2 linked regions of the Methylobacterium mesophilicum SR1.6/6 genome follow. The protein of the gene in region 2 interacts with the protein of the main gene of each other region in a pairwise test. Links are inferred from orthologs where the notes say so. Each region holds a gene or a part of one and is shown on either strand. Other genes may lie near its edges. The genes, in order: secD and pheT.

Region 1 (10,796 bases), 1.1 Mb from region 2 along the record:
TCTGGCGTGACGGCGAGGCCTACGAGGTCGAATTTGCGGAGCCGGCTGGCGCGCTTGCTACCGTCGAGGCAATGGACCTCCGCCTCGTCAAACGGGCGAACGCTTGAGTCCTCCGGACTGGCCGCGGAGTTGGTCGCTCGACCCGCGTAAGATCGACGGCTACCTGCTGGACGAATTCCACATCGAAGGCGGCCCAAAGGCGCGGTTCTTCAAGCGTTTCGGGTTCCATCTGGGCGACCCGCTCTCGCTCTCGTCGGCGCTGCTCGGTCATCCGACCGAGACCTCCTACATCGGCGAAACGGTCTCGGCGCGTGGGGACGTCAAACTGATCTTCGAGGGACCCATTCTATCGCCGGATGGGCGTAATCCGCATATCCGAACGGTCTGGCGCAGCGATGCGACGGGGCACGCCCATTTCGTCACCGCCGTACCGATGACCTGAGTGCGACCGCTCACCCCACCCGCCGCGCGGCCCGCCACAGGCGCCACAGCCGGCGCCAGCGCGGCAGCTCGACGGGCGTGTTGAGCGGGTCGTAGGACGCGTGCTCCATGGCGGCGAGGTAGGGCTCCACCAGCGCCACCGGCAGGAACGCGGCCCCCGCCGAGGGCGCGATGGTCGGGCGCGCCGCCTCGAAGGCCTTCAGGTGCTGCCGGGCAAGATCGCGCAGGTCGGCGCAGGCGCGGCGCAGGCCCGGCCCGCCGCGACCGGTGACGATATCCTCGCGGGTGACGCCGTAGCGGCCGAGGATGTCGGCCGGCAGGTAGACCTGACCGGAGCGGGCGTGCCAGGGCAGGGCGCGCAGGAGCCCGGTGATCCCGTAGGCCACGCCGGCATGGCCGGCCGCCCCCGCGCCGCCCGGCTCTGAGCCGTTGCCGATCACGAGGCTCGCCAGCCGGAACAGGGCCGAGGCCGTCTCGCCGCAATATCCCTCCAGGTCGTTCACCCGGGGCATCGGATCCTCGTAGAGGTCGAAGACGCGGGCGTCGATCAGGTCGACGAAGGGCTGGCGGCCGAGGCGGTTCACCCGGATCGCCTCCTCCAGGGCCGCCGCCACCGGGTTGGCACGCACGTCGCCGCGGGCCTCGCCCTGCAGGGCGTCGCGCCACCATTGCAGGCGGATTTCCCCGGCCATCGGGTTCGAGGCGGCCTCACGCACCCGCGCGACGGTCAGACTGAAGGCGTAGAGCGCGAAGAGGTGCGGGCGGGCGGCGGCGGGGGCGAAGAGGGTCGCGTAGTAGCGGTCCGGATCGCCGGTCCGCACCAAGCCCTCGCAATGGGATTGCGCGAAGGCGAGCCCTGTCTCGGCGGTCTGGCCCTCCACCTCCGGCATCAGGCCACCGCGATCAGCGCGGCCGCGACCTTGCGGTTCTCGGCGACCAGGATGTTGTAGGTCCGGGCGGCGGCGCCGGTCTGCATCACGTCGAGGCCGACGCCGACATCCTTCAGCCAGCCCCGCAGGGCGGGATCGATCGCCGCGATGTCGAGGCCTGTTCCGACGAGCAGCAGCTCGATGTCTCCCGCCTCGGCCTGGACCGGGCGCAGCGCCGTGCGGTCGATGTTCCGCGGCTCCGTCACGTCCCAGGCCCGCACGCCCGAGGGCAGCAGCAGGATCGAGCCGCGATGCGACATGCCGGCGAAGCGGAAGCCGCCATTGCCGTAGGTGTCGATGATGTGGCGCCCCGGCACGAAGCCGGATTCGAAGCTCTTCGGACTTGGCTGATCGGCCATTTCGGAAAAAGGACTACTCCGCCGGTTGCGGGACGCCCGAACGCTCGGCCGCCGCGCGGGCGCCCGAGAGCATCAGGCCCAGATAGATCAACACCGGCGTCGAGATGAAGATCGCCGAGTAGGTGCAGATCAGGACGCCGCAGAGCATCACCACGGCGAAGCCCTTGATCGCCTCGCCGCCGAACAGCACCAGGGCCAGCAGCGACAGGGCGGACGAGATCGACGTCATCACCGTGCGCGACATGGTCGAGTTGATCGACAGGTTGAGCAGGTCGACGGTGGGGATGGTCTTGTAGCGGCGCATCAACTCCCGGGTCCGGTCGAACACCACCACGGTCTCGTTCAGCGAGTAGCCCACGATCGTCAGGATCGCCGCGATCGAGGTCATGTTGAACTCGATCCGGCTGATGATGAACACGCCGACGGTGAGCACGATGTCGTGGAGCGTGCCCACGATGGCGCCGAGCGCCAGCTCCCGCTCGAATCGGAACCAGAGGTAGAGCAGCACCGCCACGACCGACAGCACGACGCCGAGCGTGCCGGACTGGACGAGTTCCCCGGAGACGCGCGGGCCGACAGTCTCGGTGCGGCGGAAGTCGTAATCTTTGTCGAAGGCGGCGTGCGCCTTGTTCATCACCGCGGTCTGGCCCTGCTCGCCGGGCTGCAGCGGCAGGCGTACCAGCACGGTACCCTGGTTGCCGAGTTCCTGCACCTCCGGCTCGCCGAAGCCGAAGCCCGCCGCCGTGTGCCGGATCGACGCCACGTCGGCGGTGCCGGACTTCGCCTGCAGCTCGACGAGGGTGCCGCCCTTGAAGTCGATGCCGAAGTTCAGCCCGATCGACAGGAACAGCGCCACCGTGGCGAGCGAGAGCAGCGCCGAGAGCGGGAAGGTGAAGCGCCGGAATCGCATGAAGTCGAAATGCGATTCATCGGGCCAGAGGCGGAGCAGGCGCATTTTTCGGACCTAACGTTGGGAAGATCGCAGCGCCGGCCCGATCGCCTGTCCCACTCTCGCCCTCATCCTGAGGTGCCGGAGCGGAGCGGAGGCCTCGAAGGAGCCCTCCAGTGACAACCGTGATCCCTGGAGCCCTCCTTCGGGGCCCGCTGACGCGGGCACCTCAGGATGAGGGGCGATTTGGAACAGCGGTATCAGGCCGGCGGTGATGCGTCTCCCGAAAGTGGGTTCATTCAGAACGGCAGGGCCTTCGGCCGGAAGGTCTTGTACCACACCGCGATCATCATCCGGGTCAGCGTCACCGCCGTGATGACGGTGGTGAGGATGCCGAGGATGAAGACCACGGCGAAGCCCTTCACCGGGCCCGAGCCGAGGAAGAATAGGATCAGGGCGGCGATCGCCATGGTCGAGTTCGAATCGATGATGGTGGCGAAGGCCCGGTCGAAGCCCGCCTGCAGCGCCGAGATCAGCGAGCGGCCGGCCCGCTGCTCCTCGCGCATGCGCTCGTAGATCAGCACGTTGGAATCCACCGCGGTGCCGATCGTCAGCACGATGCCGGCGATGCCCGGCAGCGTCATGGTCGCCTCCAGCACCGACATCAGGCCCAGGATCAGCCCCACGTGGACCATCAGGGCGATGTTGGCGATGAAGCCGAAGGTCCCGTAGGTGGCGAACATGAAGGCCACCACCAGAGCCGCCGCCACCAGGGTGGCGAGCTTGCCGGCCTCGATGGAGTCGCGGCCGAGACCCGGCCCGACGACGCGGCGCTCGACCACGGTGAACTTGGCCGGCAGGGCGCCGGCCCGCAGCAGCACCGCGAGGTCGTTGGCCTGCTGCACCGTGAAGTTGCCGGTGATCTGGCCGGAGCCGCCGGTGATCGCCGAGCGGATGACCGGCGCCGAGACCACCTCGTTGTCCAGCACGATCGCCATGCGGCGGCCGACATTCTCCGAGGTCGCCTGCCCGAAGCGCTGCGCGCCGCGCAGGTTGAACTTGAAGCTCACCATCGGCTCGTGGGACTGCTGGTCGAAGGCGGGCTGCGCGTCGGTCAGCTCGCCGCCATCGGCCATGACCCGCCGCTCGACCGGGACCTTGGCGCCCTTCTCGTCCTTGGAGGGCAGCATGTCGACGTCGCCGGACGGGCTGTCGGCGAGCATGCGGAACTCGAGCTTGGCGGTGGAGCCGAGGAGCCTCTCGAGCCGCTCGGGGTTCTGCTCGCCCGGCACCTGGATCAGGATCCGGTCGGCGCCCTGCTGCTGGATCGAGGGCTCGGTGGTCCCGGTGGAGTCGAGGCGGCGGCGGATGACCTCGATGCCCTGGCTCACGGCGCGCCGGGTGCGGTCGGTGATGCCGGCATCGGTGAGCGTCAGGCGGACCACGCCGCCGGGCTGCTCGGCGATGTCGAGGGTGCGGGCGGCGGTCTGGCCGAGCGACGTGGTGATCGGCTGCGCCAGCTCCTGGAGCTTCGGCAGGACCTTGGCGCGCGCCGCGTCGTCCGCGATCTTCACCTGCACGCCCCGCTGGAGCAGGCCGATGCCGCCGTCGGCGCGCACGTTCTCCTGCTGGAGCACGCGGCGAACGTCGTCGCGCAACGCCTTGGCCTGTGAGGCGATCAGCTCGTTCTGGTCGACTTCGAGCAGGAGTTGCGAGCCGCCCTGGAGGTCCAGGCCGAGCACGATGGCGCGCGTCGGAACGATCCAGCTCGGGAACCACGAGGGCAGGCTGGCGACGAAGCCCTTGCGCTGCTCGGGGGAGAAGAAGCTCGGCACGGCGAGCATCAGCCCCACCAGGATCAGGCCCAGCGTGGCGAAGATCTTCGCACGGGAGAAGCGCAGCATCGGCCGTCTTTTTCTCTTGTGGGCCGGCGCTTTGCGCCGGCCGGTTCAACCAGCGGTTCAGGCAGCCTTCACGGTGCCCTTGGCGCGGACCTCGGAGATCATCGACCGGACGACCCGCACGCGGACGTTCGGGGCGATCTCCACCTCGATCTCGGCGGCGTCATCCGCAGCCTTGGTCACGCGGCCGATCAGTCCGCCGTTGGTCACGACCGTGTCGTCCCGGCGCACGGACTTCAGCAGCGCTTGGTGGTCCTTGACCCGCTTCTGCTGCGGTCGCAGGATCAGGAAATACATGATCACGAAGATCAGGACGAACGGGACCACCTGAAAGGCGATCTCCGCTCCGCCAGCGGCCGTACCGGCCCCTTGCGCGAAGGCGGGGGTGATCAACGAGCGTCTCCTGCGAGTGGCGAGCGGGCCTGCCGCCGGATTTCGGCATGGGCAGACCGGTCGAAAAGCGCGCGGACTATAGCCAGGGGCTTCCCGAAAGCAACGCCGAAGCGAGTGGGTCCGGCCGCGCCCTCACAGCAGGGCGCGCACCGCCTCGGCGAAGACGTCCGGCGCCTCCTGGGGAAAGTTGTGGCCCACCCCCGCGACGATCTCACGCCGGTAAGGACCGGTGAAGCGGCGGGCGTCCGCGTCGGTGGCGGGCGGCGGGCCGACGCCGTCGTCGGCGCCGAGAAGCACGATCGATGGCACGGCGATCTCCGGCTGGGCCGCCAGCCGTGCCTCGACCGCCACGAGGGCCGGATCGCCCGGCACGAGGCCGAACCGATGGCGATAGGAATGCACCACCACGTCGACGAAGTCCGGATTGTCGAAGGCTTGCGCGGTCGCCGCGAAGGTCGCAGCCTCGAACGCCCAGGTCGGCGACCAGAGCTGCCAGAGCAGGCGGCAGAACGCCTCCCGGTTCTCCGCGAGGCCGGCGCGGCCGCGCTCGCTGTGGAGATAATACTGATACCAGAGCCGGTGCTCCGCCTCGGGCGCGGCAGGCCTGCCTGCGGCCGGGATGTTCTGGATGTTGTAGCCGACGCCGCAGCTCACCAGCCCCCTGGACCGGTCCGGCCAGAGCGCCGAGACCACGCAGGCGGCCCGGCCGCCCCAATCGTAGCCGGCGAGCACGGCGCGCGCGATCCCGAGGGCATCCAGGAAGGCCACGAGATCGGCCCCGAGCGCCGCTTGCTCGCCCGAACGCGGCGTCGAGGTGTCGCGAAAGCGGGTCGGCCCGTAGCCGCGCAGGTAGGGGACGAGACAGCGCGCGCCGGCCTCGGCCAGCTGAGCCGCCGCCACGGTGCAGGCGTGGACGTCGTACGGGAAGCCGTGGAGCAGCACGGCGGGCGGTCCGTCCGGCGGTCCGAACTCCAGATAGGCGATGTCCAGCACGCCGGCCTGCACACGCTTCATCATCGGCTCCCGCATATCCAGGACGCGCATCCTATCGGATCGCCCGCGCAATTGCCGCACGCGCTTGCCGGGGCCGGACCGCGCCCGATCTTGCCACGCGGCGAACCAGCGTGACGGGGAGATCCATGGGCCTGCTAGACGGTGCGAGAAACCTGATCGGCGACGTGGCGGCGGCGGCCGAGCGGGCCCTGGACGGGGCGGGCAGCGGCAAACTCGCTCTGGCACTGGCGAAGTTCTATCCCGGCGGTCTGGCCGCCTTCCTCGGGCGGCTGCGCGAGACCGGCCACGGCGATGCAGTCGGGTCGTGGCTCGCGGCGGGCGGACGGCCGGACAGCCGGCAGACCGTGCCGGCCTCCGCGATCGCCGCGTGCCTGCCGGACGGCGTCACCGAACGCCTCGCCTACGACCTCGGCGTGCCGGAGGGCCGCGTGGCCACGGTTCTGTCCGAGTTCCTGCCGGCGGCGGTGGCGGATCAGAGCGAGGACGGCAAGCTGAAGCCCCAGCCGAACTTCAGCACCCAGGTCGGCGCGTAGGCCCGACCGGGCGCAACGTTCCTGGGGCATCACGGCACCGCGCATTTCATCAGAGGCGGCGCCGTAGCGCAGCTGAGGTAGCAACTCTGCTTGGCGAAGCAGTACCAGGACAGCCCACCGCTCTTGAGGCACGCCCCGCCGCAATGCCGGTAGACGCCGTAGAGCGGCCGCACGAAGACCGCGTCCGTCAGGCTGTGTTGATCCGCTTGACGGCCCGTGCCGGACGGCGCCGCCAGGGCCACGCTGATCCACAACGAAAGTAAAGAGGACAGGACCAGGAGTTTCATAGCCGCGAGACTGCAGGAGCGCGTTCCGGGCCAGGATTCCGCGCGACTGTCCGTCCTCTGTCGACTAAATTACACTTCACGCGGCACGGCGGCCGCCTCCTGCCCGCGGTGGGCGACGGGCACCCGTGTGACCGCCGGCGACTAACGACAGGAGACCCGCATGAGCCTGCTCGATTCCCTCGGCGGTTCGCTGGGGCAGATGGCGCTCAAGGCGTTGCCCGGCATCATCCAGCAGGTGCTGCCCGGTGGCCTGAACGCGCTGCTCGACCAGCTCCGCCGCTCGGGTTACGAGAGCCAGGTCAATTCCTGGCTCGGCCGCGGACCGAACGAGCCGATCACCGCGGACGACCTGCGCAGAGTCCTCGACAACGAGCAGGTGCGCCAGATGGCGCAGAAGCTCGGTATTCCGATGGATCAGCTGTTCCCGACGCTGGCTCGGGTGCTCCCCGAGGCGGTGGACCGCCACAGCCCCGACGGGACGCTGCAGGAGCCGAAATCCTAGACGCGCGGTCGGGGACCACCGAGCGCGAGCCTGCCTGTCCTGACGCCATCCATACAGGCGAGCGGCGGCCCCTTCCGGGACCGCCGCGCCGCGCGATCGGGATGCGCCGCTCAGTTGCTGGCGAGCTGGGACATCGGGTCCACGGGCGCGCCGCCCTTGCGGATCTCGAAATGCAGCTGCGGCGAGGTCACGTTGCCGGAGGCGCCGGATTTGGCGATCGTCTGGCCGCGCTTGACCTTGTCGCCGGGCTTCACGTCGATCTCGCCGTTATGGGCGTAGGCCGAGACGTAGCCGTTGGCGTGACGCACCAGCACGAGCTTGCCGTAGCCCTTCACGTCGGAGCCGGCATAGGCAACAGTGCCTTCCTCGGCCGCCTTGACGGGCGTGCCCTCCGGCACCGCGATGTTGATGCCCTCGTTGCCGGAGCTGCCATAGCCCGAGATCACCCGGCCCTTGGCGGGCCAGCGGAAGCTCTCCGAGGGCGTCGCGTCGGCGACCGAGCCGGTCGCGGCCGGCTCGGGCTTCGCCGGAGCGGCGGGCGCGGCCGGAGCGGCAGCCTTCGGCGTCTCCTTGGCGGCGACCTTCTCGGCCTTCTCGGCGGCGGCAGCCTTCTGCGCAGCCTCCTTGGCAGCCTTCGCCTCGGCGAGCTTCTGGGCGGCCTCCGCCTTGGCGGCAGCCTTCGCCTCGGCCTTGGCTTCCTGGGCCTTCACCTCGGCCTTGGCCTTCGCCTCGGCCTTGGGATCCGCCTTCTTCTCGTCGGGCTTCTTCTCGTCGGGCTTCTTCTCGTCGGCCTTGGCGACCTGACCCGGACGCACGTGCCGCGGCTTGTCGCCCTCCTTCGTGGCCTTCGCGTCGGCGACCTTGCGGGCCGCGGCCTCGCGGGCAAGGGCTTCCTTGCGATCAGCTTCCTTGCGGTCGGCTTCCTTGCGGTCGGCTTCCTTGCGGTCGGCTTCCTTGGAGGCGGCACGCTTGGCCGCCTCCTTCGCCTCCTCGCGCTTGGCCGCCTCCTTGGCTTCCTCGCGCTTGGCGGCGATCTTGGCCTCGACCTGCTTGGCGTCCTCGCGCTTCTCCTCGGCCGCCCGGGCCGGGCGGGCGGTCATCGGAGCCGCGGCCGGGTTCATGCCGGAGGCGTTGTAGACCGGGATCACGATCTGCCGGCCGGGCGTGATCTGGCTGGCACTGGTCAGTCCGTTGGCGGACAGGATCGCGGACGCCGGCACGCCGAACCGCGTCGACATCTGGTTCAGGCTGTCGTTCTGCGACACGGTGATCTGTGTGCCGCCCTGCGCGTTCCAGCCGACCGTGCCGGTCGAGGCGACGCGCGTCGCGGGCGCGGCGGCGGGTGTGGCGGCAAGCGCGGCGGAATGGGTCGCGGCCGAGCGCGGGGTTGAGGGCGGGCTGAGCGCCTCCGACTGGATGCGGCCCGTGCGGATCGCGGGCGCGGGCTTGAGCGTCCCGTCCGGCAGGCTGCCGGTGGCGGAGGGCTCCGAATCGAAAGGATTCGAGAAGGGATTGCTCAGCCGCGAGGCATCCGACGAGCAGGCGGCGGCCGCACCGCCGATGATGCCGATGAGGGCGAAGCGCGAGAGCGTCCGCAACATCTGACCCGTACCGCGCACCCGCATCGACGCACCCGTTTGCCTGACGCAACCTGATGCCCCAATGAAGACGGATTCAGGTTAAGCAACCGTTCCCGTTCGGCAGAACTGCGACCCTTGCGCGAAGGACCGGGTCCGGTTTTCGTGCGGCCTACGGGATGATCAGGGCCGTTGGAATCGTGCCTTTTCCGGTCCGGCTTCCACCCCACATCGAAGGGATGTTTACCATCCGCGCCGCACGCGACAGCCTTGCCGTCCTGCCCGGGATCGAGACCGCTCGCCTGTCGATCGCCGCTCTGCGGCCCGAGGATGCGCAGGACCTCCGCCGGCTCACGGACGACCCGGCGATCACCGCGGCGGTGGACTTCCTGCCGGCGCCCTTCACGCTGCAGGACGCCGAGGATCTGATCCGGAGCGGCGCGCGTGGACAGGACCGTTTCCTCGGCGCCTGGCATCGCGTCGCCGGCGCGGAGCCGACGCAGGCGTCGGCGCGCGAGCTTGTGGGCGTGGTGGGGACGCACCTGCGCGGCGCGGGCGTGATCGAGATCGGTTACTGGATCGGCGGGGCGGCCCGGGGGCGCGGATTTGCCTTCGAGGCGGTCTCGGCAATCCTCGGGGCGCTGAGGGGGCACTTCCCGGCGCGCATCCTCGTCGCCGAGTGCCGCCCCGCCAACCTCGCCTCGTGGAGCTTGCTCGAGAAGCTCGGCTTCCGCGATACCGGCGAGGAAGGCCACCGGCCGGGCCGACGCCTGCTCCGGCGCGACTGACGCCGGCCCGCGGCGCTCAAACCGCGACGGCGACGGGTTGGGCGATCGTTGCGGCGACCGACGCGGCGACGCGCCGATGCCGCCTCGTCCGCCGGGGCGCCACCGAGACCGGCTCGTCGTCGACGGACGCGCGCTCCGCCAGGGCAAAGCCGTGGAGGGTGTCCACCGCGAGGGTTTCCTGTGACTGTGATTCGATCAGCGCGTGGAAGGCCGCGCGCACGATCTCCTTCTTGGAGGCGTCAGGATATTCCTCGAGGACGGCGGCACGCAGCGCCTTGGGTGTCATCCCGGGCGCCGCGAGGCTCCGGAGCGCCGCCGAAAGTGCCTCGATCGAAGCCATGTGAACCTGTCCCTGATCTGACGACGGCCAGCATAGGACGCAGGGTAAACGCGTTCAGCACAGCATTGCAAGTTCTATCGAAGACCTATCGGATCATGATCGAACATCTTATAAGCACTATATTGTTGCTTAAGGCAATAGAGACGCAACGTTGATGCGCGCCATCATAGCTTGATCTTGATTGAACCTGAGATACGCGGTTCTTTCCAGGAACAACTCGGGACGCGAAGTTCGTTCGGGCGCACCCGGATCGAATGGCCCGGCTCTCGGCTTGGGGCGGATCAGACTCACCCTGTGCCATCTCGGAACCGCGTCGCGAAGCCCATCGAGCGGGCGCGCAGCCGGGCTAGCCAGGCGCATTCAGGCCCGCACAATCGCGTTCTAGACCCGCAACGTCGGCACAAAAAAGCCCCCGGCGCGAGGCCGGGGGCTGCTGCGGTCCGGCCCGAGGGCCGGGACGCGCACCGGATCAGAAGGTGATGCCGGTCTCGACCATGTAGCGGTCCTGCGAGGTGCGGTTGCCGGTCCGGCCGAAGCCGGTACCGGGGATCAGCAGCCCCTCGTCGGTGATGGCGGCGCGGGTGATCCCGCCGAGTTCGACGTGCGCGTACTCCACCCGGAAGAAGAAGCGGTCGAACGTGAAGGTCGGCGTGATGGTGAACGAGAAGGCGTTGCTGCCGGCGCCGAAGCCCAGCAGGTTCGTCGTCCCGGACCCCCGCACGCCCGACTGCTCGGTGTACTCGATGCGGCCCGCCAGGGAGAAATTGTCGGTGAACGAGTAGGCCGCCAGGAGCGCCCCGCCGTAGGTCGAGGCGGAATTGAAGATGCCGATGCGCGGATCCC
Region 2 (10,572 bases):
CAGGATCAGCCGGAAGAACGGCGCGCGGTCGCCGTCGAACAGGCTCGCCAGGACCTTCGCCAAGGTCGCCGTGACGGCGTCGCCGAGCACGGCGTCGAGGTCTTCCTCGTCCTGCCGCATCAGGCGCAGGAGCGGCGCCAGGGCGCGCGCGTCCCGGGCATGGGCCATGACGTGAAGGCCCCAGAACAGAAGGTTGGTCTTCTCCGGACTCAGCTCCTGCCGGTCGGCCGCCGCCTCGAGCAGCGGCAGGGTCGCCTCGGCGACGGCGGCCGGATGCTTCAACGCCTCGCGCAACGCCGCGGTCGGCCTGTGCTCGGCCGCCGCGAGATCGTCGATGAGCAGGGCGATCCGGTCCATGCGGTCTTCCTCAACTCCGGAGTGTCGCGCCCGTCTTCCGCGACACTTCGGCGACGATCCTGGCGCTCACCGCCTCGATCTCGGCATCGGTCAGGGTGCGCTCCACCGGCTGCAGCCGCACCGCGATTGCGACGGACTTCGCGCCCGCTGGCACGCCCGGCCCCTCGTAGAGATCGAAAACGTCGATTCCGGTCACCAGCTTGCGATCCGCGCCTTGTGCGGCCTTCACGAGGTCGCCGGCCGGCACGTCGCGGCCAACCACGAATGCGAAATCGCGCGACAGCGGCTGAAACTCAGGGAGCGACAGGGCCGGCTTAGCCTTGGTCGGCTTGTGCTTGGGCAGCGGCAGGGCGTCGAGCACGATCTCGAAGGCCACGAGGCTCCCCTTGAGATCGAGCGCCTGCAGGATCCGCGGATGCACCTCGCCGAACCAGCCGAGCTCAGTCTTGGGTCCGAAACGCAGCGTGCCCGAGCGGCCGGGATGTAGCCAGGACGGGCCGCCGGCCGTGATCTGGAGGCCGCCTGTCGGTACCCCGAGGCTGCCGAGAAGGGCCAGGGCGTCGGCCTTAGCGTCGAAGGCGTCGACGGACTTTGCTGATCCGTCCCAGTGTCGCCCCGCTCCGGCCAGTGTGCCGCAGCCGCGGCGGACCCCCGCCGCGCGGATGGTCTGGCCCTCGGGTTCGTCAGAGGCGAAGCACTGGCCGACCTCGAACAGGGCCGCATCGGGATAGCCGCGGTCGGCGTTGCGCTGTGCCGCTCGCAGAAGCCCTGGCAAGAGGCTGGGTCGCATGTCCGACAGCTCCGACGCGATCGGATTCGCCAGAATGAGGGCAGCATCGCCGCCGCCGAACAATTCGGCGTCCGCGTGCGGGACGAAGGACCACGTGACGGCTTCCATAAGCCCGCGACTCGCAAGCGCGCGCTTGGCGCTGCGGGTACGCTTCTGCATAGCGGTGAGCAGCGGCCGGCCGATCCCGGCGAGGCGGGGCAGAGGCTTGGCCTCGATCCGATCCAGGCCGGCGATGCGCACGACTTCCTCGACGAGGTCGGCCTTGCCCTCGACATCGGGGCGCCAGGACGGCGTGAGAACCTTCGCCCGGTCGCCGGTGCCCGAGACGTTGAAGCCCAGCGTCTCGAGGATCGCCTTCATCTCGGTATGGGGCACATCGATGCCGGCGAGGCGGCGAACCTCGGTCCAGGGGAAATCGATAATGCGCTCGGCTTCGGGCGGCGTGCCGGCGACCCGCGCCTGGGTCGGCGTGCCGCCGCAGAGATCAACGACCAGGCGCGTCGCGAGGTCGAGGCCCGGCAGCGTGAAAGCCGGATCGACACCGCGCTCGAACCGGTAGCGCGCATCGGTGATGATGCCGAGGCGGCGGCCGGACTGGGCGATGTTGGCCGGATCCCAGAGCGCCGACTCGATCAGCACATCCGTGGTACCGGCATCGCAGCCGGACTGCTGGCCGCCCATAATCCCGGCGATCGACTCGACGCCGCGCGCGTCGGCGATCACCACCGTATCGCCATTGAGCGTGTAGGTCCGGCCGTCGAGAGCCATCAGGCTCTCGCCGTCCCGCGCGCGCCGCACTACCAGCGCGCCCGAGACCTTCGCAGCGTCGAACACGTGCAGCGGCCGTCCCCGGTCGAAGGTGACGTAGTTGGTGATGTCAACGAGCGCATTGATCGGGCGCAGGCCAATCGCCCGCAGCCGGGCCTGCATCCAGGCTGGCGACGGGCCGTTCTTCACGCCGCGCACCAGCCGCAGGGCAAACATCGGGGCGAGGTGCCGGTCGGATGCCGCGAAGGCCAGTTCGACCTCGACAGGGCAGGGGCCTTCGCCGCTTACCCCCGACAGGGTCTCGCGCTTGAGGGTACCGATCCCGGCGGCGGCGAGGTCGCGGGCGATCCCGTGCACCGAGGTGCAGTCCGGCCGATTCGCCGTCAGGTTGATCTCGATGACCGGATCGTCGAGCCCGGCGTAGAGCGCGTAAGGCTGGCCGATGGGCGCGTCGGTCGGAAGCTCCATGATGCCGTCGTGGTCGTCGCCCAGGCCGAGCTCGGCGCCCGAGCACAGCATGCCGCGGCTCTCCACGCCGCGAATCGCGCCCACCGACAGGGTGATGTTCTTGCCTGGGACGTAAGTGCCGGGCGGCGCGAAGACCGAGACGAGGTCGGCCCTGGCGTTCGGGGCGCCGCAGACCACCTGCACGGGCGCGCCCGCGCCGGTGTCGACGGTGCAGACCCGGAGCCGGTCCGCGTTCGGGTGCTGCTCGGCCGTCAGGATCCGGGCGATCACGTAGGGCTTCAGCGCGGCGGCCTTGTCCTCGACGCCCTCCACCTCCAGCCCGATCCGCGTGAGAGTCTCGGCGACGGTGTCGAGGGAGGCCTCGGTGTCGAGGTGGTCCTTGAGCCAGGAGAGGGTGAATTTCATGATGGACCTTCGAGAGCCCTGGTATCGGCTCGACCGTCGGAGGAACAGGATCGCGGGGTCGTCGCCGGGGCCGGAGGGCCGCGGCGGGGCCGGGACGGCTCAGCCGGTGAGGCCGCCCACAAGGCTCGGCACGTCGAGCGGGCGGAAGCCGTAATGGTCGAGCCAGCGGACATCCGCCTCGAAGAACGGACGCAGGTCCGGCATGCCGTATTTCAGCATGGCGATCCGGTCGATTCCGACGCCGAAAGCGAAACCCTGCACGACATCCGGATCGAGGCCGCAGTTACGCAGCACGTTCGGGTGGACCATCCCGCAGCCCAGGATCTCGAGCCAGTCGTCGCCCTCGCCGAAGCGGATCTCGCCGCCTTTCCGCGAGCACTGGATGTCGACCTCCGCCGAGGGCTCGGTGAAGGGGAAGAAGGAGGGGCGGAAGCGCATCTTCACGCCGTCCACCTCGAAGAAAGCTTTGCAGAACTCCTCCAGCACCCATTTCAGGTTGGCGATGTTGGCAGTCTTGTCGATCACCAGTCCCTCGACCTGATGGAACATCGGCGTGTGGGTCTGGTCGGAATCGTGCCGGTAGGTCCGGCCAGGGATGATCACGCGGATCGGCGGCTCCTGCGACCGCATGGTCCGCACCTGCACGGGCGAGGTGTGGGTCCGCAGCACCTTGCGCTTCCCGTCGCGGTCCGGCGCCAGGAAGAAAGTGTCGTGCATCTCGCGGGCCGGGTGGCCGGGCGGGAAATTGAGGGCGGTGAAATTCAGCTCGTCCGTCTCGATGTCCGGACCCTCGGCGACCGCGAAGCCCATATCGGCGAAGATCGCGGTGATCTCGTCGATGACCTGCGAGATCGGGTGAATCCGGCCGCGGACCTCGGGGGCCTCGCGGACCGGCAGGGTCACATCGACCCGCTCGGAGGCGAGGCGCGCCTCCAGCGCGGCCTCGGCGAGTTCGGTCTTGCGCGCGGTGACGGCGCCTTGAACCCGGTCGCGCAGGCCGTTGATCAGCGGGCCGCGCTCCTTGCGCTCGTCGGGCGTCATCGCGCCGAGGGTCTTCAGCAGATCCGAGACGCTGCCCTTCTTGCCGAGCGCGGCGACGCGGACCGCGTCGAGGGCCGCCTCGTCCGACGCCGCGCCCACTTGGGCCAGGAGATCGCGTTCGAGGGTGTCGAGATCGGTCATCGCTGTCTTTGAGCAGGGTTGGCGGAGTCGGCCGTCGGGCCGTGCTCTCGCGCGTTGTGCGGCCCGGTGCAAGCGCGGGGCGCGGGACCTCGTAAACGACGAAGGCGCGATTCCCCGGGGAACCGCGCCTTCCGTCCGTCTCGCCCTAGGCCTGGATCAGGCAGCCTTGGCGGTGTTCTGCGGCAGCGCGGCCTTCGCCTTCTCGACGACGGCGGCGAAGCTCGCCGGCTCGTGGATCGCGAGTTCCGACAGGGCCTTGCGGTCGACGACGATGCCCGACTTGGCCAAGCCGTCGATGAAGCGCGAATAGGTCAGGCCATGCTCGCGGACAGCGGCGTTCAGGCGCTGGATCCAGAGCGCGCGGAACGTGCGCTTCTTGTTCTTGCGGTCGCGGTAGGCGTACTGCAGACCCTTCTCCACCGCCTGCTTGGCGATGCGGATCGTGTTCTTGCGCCGGCCGTAATAGCCCTTGGCGGCCTTCAGGACTTTCTTATGCTTCGCGTGACTGGTCACGCCGCGCTTGACGCGGGCCATCGGTTATCTCCTGGATTCGACGAAAGACAGTGGCAACGGGTGTCGAAGGCTTACCGCGCGTTCGGCAGGAAGTACTTCTTCACGTTGGCGGCATCGCCCTCGAACAGGGTCGTGGTGCCGCGCAGGTTGCGGATCTGCTTGGTCGTCCGCTTGATCATCCCGTGGCGCTTGCCGGCCTGGGCGTACATCACCTTGCCGGTGCCGGTGATCTTGAAGCGCTTCTTCGCGCCCGATTTCGTCTTCAGCTTGGGCATTTGGCTCTCCGTTGCGCGAAAACCCCTCAGACCGGCCCAGGTGGGTCGGATGCGGTTCGCGCGCTGATGCTTCTGGTGGAGCAGCACGAGCCGCCACGGCAGCCCTAATCGGCCGGGCGGTTCGACGCGGGGCGGCTTATGACAGAAAGCCGACGCGGCGGCAACGTCCCCGCTGCGGTGCGCTCCGTCGGAGATCGCCGATCTGTGTCCAGCGAGGGCGGAACGGAGCCGGGCGGTGGCTGTTCTGGTCCAGACCGCCCGCAATGGTGATTCGGAGGAATTCGGGGACAGCGAGCGCACTGCACAAAACGGTGCGCGACAAGGGGGTCGTCAGGAACCATAACCTTAGCCGTCAGTTTCATTCATGTCCCGCTCAGGCCGGCAGGGTTAGACCCCCCGTCAAATTCGGCCAACCAGGAGACACTTCGTGCGCATTGCCCAGATCGCTCCGTTGTCGGAGGCCGTCCCTCCGAAGTTCTACGGCGGCACCGAGCGCGTCGTCAGCTGGATTACAGAGGAACTGGTTCGCCAGGGCCACGAAGTCACGCTGTTCGCCAGCGGTGACTCACAGACGACTGCCAAGCTCGCGGCCTGCACACCGGAAGGTCTGCGGCTGCTCGGCTATCGCGACCACACAGCGAGCCACCTGGCGATGCTCCATCAGGTCCATCGCCGCGCGCACGAGTTCGATATCCTGCACTTCCACATCGACCTGCTTCAGTACCCGATGTTTGAGGATCTGAACCACAAGTGCATCACGACGATGCACGGTCGCCTGGACGTGCCCGACTTCATGCCGGTCTACCGCACCTTCACCGGAATGCCGCTGGTCTCGATCTCCGACAACCAGCGCCTGCCGATGCCGCCGACCTCGAACTGGCTGGCGACGATCCATCACGGCCTTCCGACCGAGAACTGCCCGTACTATCCAGAGGCGAAGGGTGGCTATCTCGCTTTCCTCGGCCGGATCTCGCCCGAGAAGCGGCCCGATCGCGCCATCGAGATGGCGATTCGGTCCGGCACGCCCCTCAAGATCGCCGCGAAGGTCGACAAGGCCGACCAGGATTACTGGGACGAGGTCATCGAGCCGATGATCCACCACCCGCTGATCGAGTATATCGGCGAGATCAACGAGGAGCAGAAGAAGGAATTCCTCGGCAACGCCCTGGCACTCGCCTTCCCGATCGACTGGCCGGAGCCCTTCGGCCTCGTGATGATCGAGGCGATGTCGGCCGGCACGCCGGTGATCGCCTTCCGTAATGGTTCCGTGCCGGAGGTCATCAAGGACGGCGTCGGCGGCGTTCTGTGCAACACCATGGACGACGCCGTGGCCGCCGTGGCGCAGGTGAAGGCCATGAGCCGCGCCGGCGTTCGCCGTCACTTCGAGAGCCAGTTCACTGCCGAGTGCATGGTTAAGAAGTACGTGGCCTCCTACGAGGAACTGTTGTCGCGCGGCGCTGACGTGATCAAACTGCCGAAGTCAGGCTTCAAGCCGCAATACGGCGAGGTGAACGGTTCGGCCCGCCCGGCGATCCCCGTCGCGGCGATGCCGGCCTGAAAACCGCCACCGGGCTTGCGAGGCAGGCCCGGCTCGGCCTAGCGTCTTAAAGGCGACTCATCCGTAGCGTGAACAGGGGCCGCCGCATCCGAGATGATGCGGCGGCCCTCTCGATTCGCACCCTCACAGACCCGGAGATGCCCTGCATGGCGGCAGAGAACTCGGCAGCGGCCCACGCAGCGACGGCCCGCGCCACGGCGGGTGTCGGAAGCGCGGCGCTCGGATTTCAGGACGCGGACGACGTGCTGCCGCCCTACCACATCGAGGCGCAGACCTCCCTGGTCGAGCGGCCACTGCGCTCGCTGAAGTTCGGCGAGGCCTTCGGCGTCCTCGATTCCTACGGCGATATCGGCGTCCAGCCGGGTCCGGAGGGTCTGTATTTCCAGGACACGCGCTACCTGTCGCGGCTGGAACTGACGGTCGAAGGTCAGCGCCCGCTGATGCTCTCCTCGGTGATGCAGGACGACAACGGCGCCCTCAGCGTCGACATGACCACGCCCGACATCCGCCTCGACGCCCACGACGAAACTTCGATACCCCGCGAGACGATCGCGATCGAGCGCACCAAATTCCTCTTTCGGGGCACCTGCTACGATCGGATCGGCCTGCGGTCGTTCGATTCGAAGCATCGCCGCCTGCGCATCGCCGTCACCTTCGATGCGGATTTCCGCGACCTGTTCGAGGTGCGCGGCACGGATCGCGGGCAGCGCGGCAAGCGCGGCGTCCAGGTGGCGAGCGATCGGGAAGTCCAGTTCCGCTATGTCGGCCTCGACGAGATCGTGCGGACGACGGCCCTGCATTTCGGGCCGAAGCCGGATCTGATCGAGCCGGGCCGCGTCCTCTTCGATGTGTCGCTACCGCCGGGCGGCCGCACCTCGCTCTTCATCCGCGTCGCCTTCGAGGCGCACCGTGCCTTCACCAAGCCGCCGACCGAGACGCTGGTGGGTGAGGATGCGGCCGCCAAGTTGACGCTGGCGGCGAATGCCGGCGGCGCCCGGCGCGAATTGCGCGACACCGGCGAAGGCACGGTGTTCGCACGCGCCTATCGCGACGCGCGCCGCGACCTGCGGGCTTTGACGGCCGGGATCACGACGATCATCTCGTCGAACGACCAGTTTAACGAGGGGCTCTGCCGCGCCACGGCCGACCTCTACATGCTGGCAAGCCGCACCCCCGAGGGGATCTACCCCTTCGCCGGCATCCCCTGGTACTCCACTGTCTTCGGCCGCGACGGCATCATCACGGCGATGATGGCGCTCTGGATCGACCCGAAATTCGCTCGCGGTGTCCTGCGCTATCTCGCCTCGACGCAGGCCAAGGCGGTCGATCCGGCGGCCGATGCCCAGCCCGGCAAAGTCCTGCACGAGACCCGCCGCGGCGAGATGGCGATGCTCGGCGAGGTTCCGTTCCGGCACTATTACGGCACGATCGACGGTACTCCGCTCTTCGTGATGCTCGCCTGGGAGTATTACGCGGTCACCGGCGATCTGGAGACGGTCCGGGCGATCTGGCCGGCCCTGGAACTCGCCCTCGAATGGATGGATCGCTACGGCGACCGGGACGGCGACGGCTTCGTCGAGTACGCCCGCGACACCGACAAAGGCCTTGAGAACCAGGGCTGGAAGGACAGCCACGATTCGATCTTTCACGCGGATGGACATCTGGCCAAAGGCCCGATCGCGCTTTGCGAGGTGCAGGGCTACGTCTACGCCGCCAAGCACGGCATGGCGAAACTCGCGGCGCTGCTCGGGCACGACGCCATGGCAGAACGCCTCACCGAGGAAGCGACGACCCTGCGCGAGCGGTTCGACACGGCCTTCTGGAACGAGGAGATCGGCACCTACGCGCTCGCCCTCGATGGGGCGAAGAAGCAGTGCGCTGTGCGCTCGTCGAATGCCGGCCACGCCCTCTTCACCGGCATCGCCAAGCCGGAGCGGGCGGCGCGGGTCGCCGAGACGCTGTTGTGCAAGGATGGGTTCAACGGCTGGGGCGTGCGCACCATCGCCAAGGGCGAGGCGCGCTACAACCCGATGTCCTACCACAACGGCTCGATCTGGCCGCACGACAACGCGCTGATCGCGATGGGGCTGGCCCGCTACGATCGCAAGCACGAGGCCGCGCGCATCTTTCAAGGAATGTTCGACACCTCCCTCTACCAGGACCAGAAGCGCCTGCCGGAGCTGTTCTGCGGCTTCATGCGCCGCAAGCAGCGCGGACCGGTGTCGTATCCCGTCGCCTGCAGCCCGCAAGCCTGGGCGGCCGCCGCGCCCTTCGCGTTCCTGGCCGCCTGCCTGGGCCTCGAACTCGACCACGAGCGCAACAGCGTCCGCCTCAAGAATCCGATCCTGCCGGGATTCCTCGACGGAGTGACGCTCTACAACGTGAAACTCGGCGGCTCGCGCCTGGACATTCGGTTCCAGCGTTACGACGACGACGTCACGGTCTCGGTTCCGCGCCGCCAGGGAGACGTGCAACTCATCGTCACCAAGTAAGGGCATCCCATAGGGGCTCCCACGCGCAGCCCGCTTCGGGGTAAGCGGGCCGCGCGGCATGTCACGCCGCGCCGAGGACGGGTTCATGCCGGCTGATCACGATGCTCCGCACGCCGCCCTGCGCCTCGCGCAGGACCTGATCCGCTGCCCGTCCGTGACGCCCGAGGATCGAGGCGCCCTCGATGTGGTCGCCGATGCGCTCCGGCCCGCCGGCTTCGCCATCGAGCGGCCGGCCTTCTCGGAACCCGGGTTCCCCGACACGCCGAACCTCTACGCGCGCCTCGGCCAGGGTGGCCCCTGCCTGGTCTTCGCCGGTCACACCGACGTCGTTCCGGAGGGCGACGGCGCGTGGCGCCACGGTCCGTTCGACGGCGCGGTGGCCGACGGGATGCTGTACGGGCGGGGTGCCGCCGACATGAAGGGCGGCATCGCCTGCATGCTCGCCGCGACGCTGGCATTCCTGGAGAAGCGCGGTTCCAGATTCGACGGCTCCATCACGTTCCTGATCACCGGCGACGAGGAGGGGCCGGCGGTCAACGGGACCGTGAAGTTGCTGGACTGGGCACGGGCCCGGGGCGAGCGCTTCGACCACTGCGTGCTCGGCGAGCCGACCAACCCTGGGCGGCTCGGCGAGATGATCAAGATCGGCCGGCGCGGCTCGCTGACCGGAAAGCTCACCGTACTGGGCCGCCAGGGCCACGTGGCCTATCCCCACAAGGCGGAGAACCCGATCCCAGGGCTGCTGCGGCTCGCCTCTGCGCTGGTCGCCGAGCCCCTCGACGGTGGGACGGCACATTTCGATGCCTCGAACCTGGAACTCACCACGATCGATGTGGGCAATCCGGCAACCAACGTGATCCCGGCTACCGCCCGGGCGACGTTCAACGTCCGCTTCAACGACGACTGGACAGCGGAAAGCCTGGGTGCCGAGATCCGGCAGCGCCTGGAGCGGGCAGCCGGAAATTCCGTCTCGTTCACCCTCGACCTCCAGCCGTCGAATGCGCCCGCCTTCCTGACGCGCCCGGATCCCTTTGTGAATCTCGTCTCGGAGGCGATCCGGGCGGAGACTGGCCTGACGCCGGTTCTCTCGACCTCGGGGGGCACGTCCGATGCGCGCTTCATCAAGGATGCCTGTCCGGTGATCGAATTCGGTCTCGTGGGCGAGACGATGCATCAGGTCGACGAGTGCGTGGCGGTCGCCGACCTCGAGCGCTTGACGGCCATTTACGGCCGGGTGCTGGAAGCATATTTCAGCGCGCCCAGCCCCTGTTGAGCCACCCGAAATAAGCGTCGGCTACGCTGTTCAGTGGCGGCCTGCTCGCGCCCGGGAACCGTCTGCTTTTCCGACCGAGGCGATCGCCGACCGCAATATAGATTTGACGAAGTCGTTGAACATGTGGATCGTCAAGTCTTAACTCTATGCTTCGCCGTACGACGGCAGCAGCGCTTGTCTTGTCAAGGCCTTCAGTCGGGATCAATCCAGAACCGAGAATGACCCGACCAACTTCCAAAAGTAAGGCATCGTTCTCGACTTCGTCGTCCGTCGCGAGACGTTCAAGATCGAACAAGGTGCGCACGCCCAGCGGCCACAGCTTGACGATTTTATCGCGTCCTACTGAACAGCAGAGCTGAGCCTGGGCGACCCAGTCCATAATCTGGTACACGCCAAAGGGCGTTTCCACGAATAGCATCAGCGGATTGGCGGCCGCTAGATTCTGCGTCGAATGAATGTGATGATCTTCAAGTCGTGAGCGAATATCGCTA

The links.
Region 1: the proteins of pheT (region 2) and secD interact in binary tests that used the Escherichia coli proteins (3 or more experiments, as listed by UniProt). The link is inferred for Methylobacterium mesophilicum SR1.6/6 from one-to-one orthologs.

What each region holds. Positions count from the first base shown.
Region 1 is NZ_CP043538.1:4,186,372-4,197,167, forward strand. The notes cover bases 2,221-5,215. They hold secD (protein translocase subunit SecD), read right to left. Parts: upstream 4,523-5,215; coding sequence 2,918-4,522; downstream 2,221-2,917. Other genes in these bases: secF (protein translocase subunit SecF), read right to left, coding at 2,221-2,684; yajC (preprotein translocase subunit YajC), read right to left, coding at 4,580-4,912; MMSR116_RS20090 (alpha/beta fold hydrolase), read right to left, coding at 5,045-5,215. Outside these bases: MMSR116_RS20055 (DUF4926 domain-containing protein), read left to right, coding at 1-107; MMSR116_RS20060 (DUF6883 domain-containing protein), read left to right, coding at 104-442; MMSR116_RS20065 (phytoene/squalene synthase family protein), read right to left, coding at 453-1,331; MMSR116_RS20070 (Mth938-like domain-containing protein), read right to left, coding at 1,331-1,729; more of secF, read right to left, coding at 1,743-2,220; more of MMSR116_RS20090, read right to left, coding at 5,216-5,926; MMSR116_RS20095 (YidB family protein), read left to right, coding at 5,977-6,459; MMSR116_RS20100 (hypothetical protein), read right to left, coding at 6,489-6,701; MMSR116_RS20105 (YidB family protein), read left to right, coding at 6,907-7,248; MMSR116_RS20110 (peptidoglycan DD-metalloendopeptidase family protein), read right to left, coding at 7,359-8,873; MMSR116_RS20115 (GNAT family N-acetyltransferase), read left to right, coding at 9,065-9,613; MMSR116_RS20120 (hypothetical protein), read right to left, coding at 9,630-9,953; MMSR116_RS20125 (outer membrane beta-barrel protein), read right to left, coding at 10,423-10,796. UniProt on the Escherichia coli protein: Part of the Sec protein translocase complex. Interacts with the SecYEG preprotein conducting channel. SecDF uses the proton motive force (PMF) to complete protein translocation after the ATP-dependent function of SecA.
Region 2 is NZ_CP043538.1:3,136,909-3,147,480, forward strand. The notes cover bases 79-3,143. They hold pheT (phenylalanine--tRNA ligase subunit beta), read right to left. Parts: upstream 2,789-3,143; coding sequence 368-2,788; downstream 79-367. Other genes in these bases: MMSR116_RS14915 (DUF1186 domain-containing protein), read right to left, coding at 79-357; pheS (phenylalanine--tRNA ligase subunit alpha), read right to left, coding at 2,888-3,143. In the rest of the region: more of MMSR116_RS14915, read right to left, coding at 1-78; more of pheS, read right to left, coding at 3,144-3,970; rplT (50S ribosomal protein L20), read right to left, coding at 4,127-4,504; rpmI (50S ribosomal protein L35), read right to left, coding at 4,555-4,758; MMSR116_RS14940 (glycosyltransferase family 4 protein), read left to right, coding at 5,186-6,316; MMSR116_RS14945 (amylo-alpha-1,6-glucosidase), read left to right, coding at 6,463-8,808; dapE (succinyl-diaminopimelate desuccinylase), read left to right, coding at 8,894-10,081; MMSR116_RS14955 (hypothetical protein), read right to left, coding at 10,059-10,572.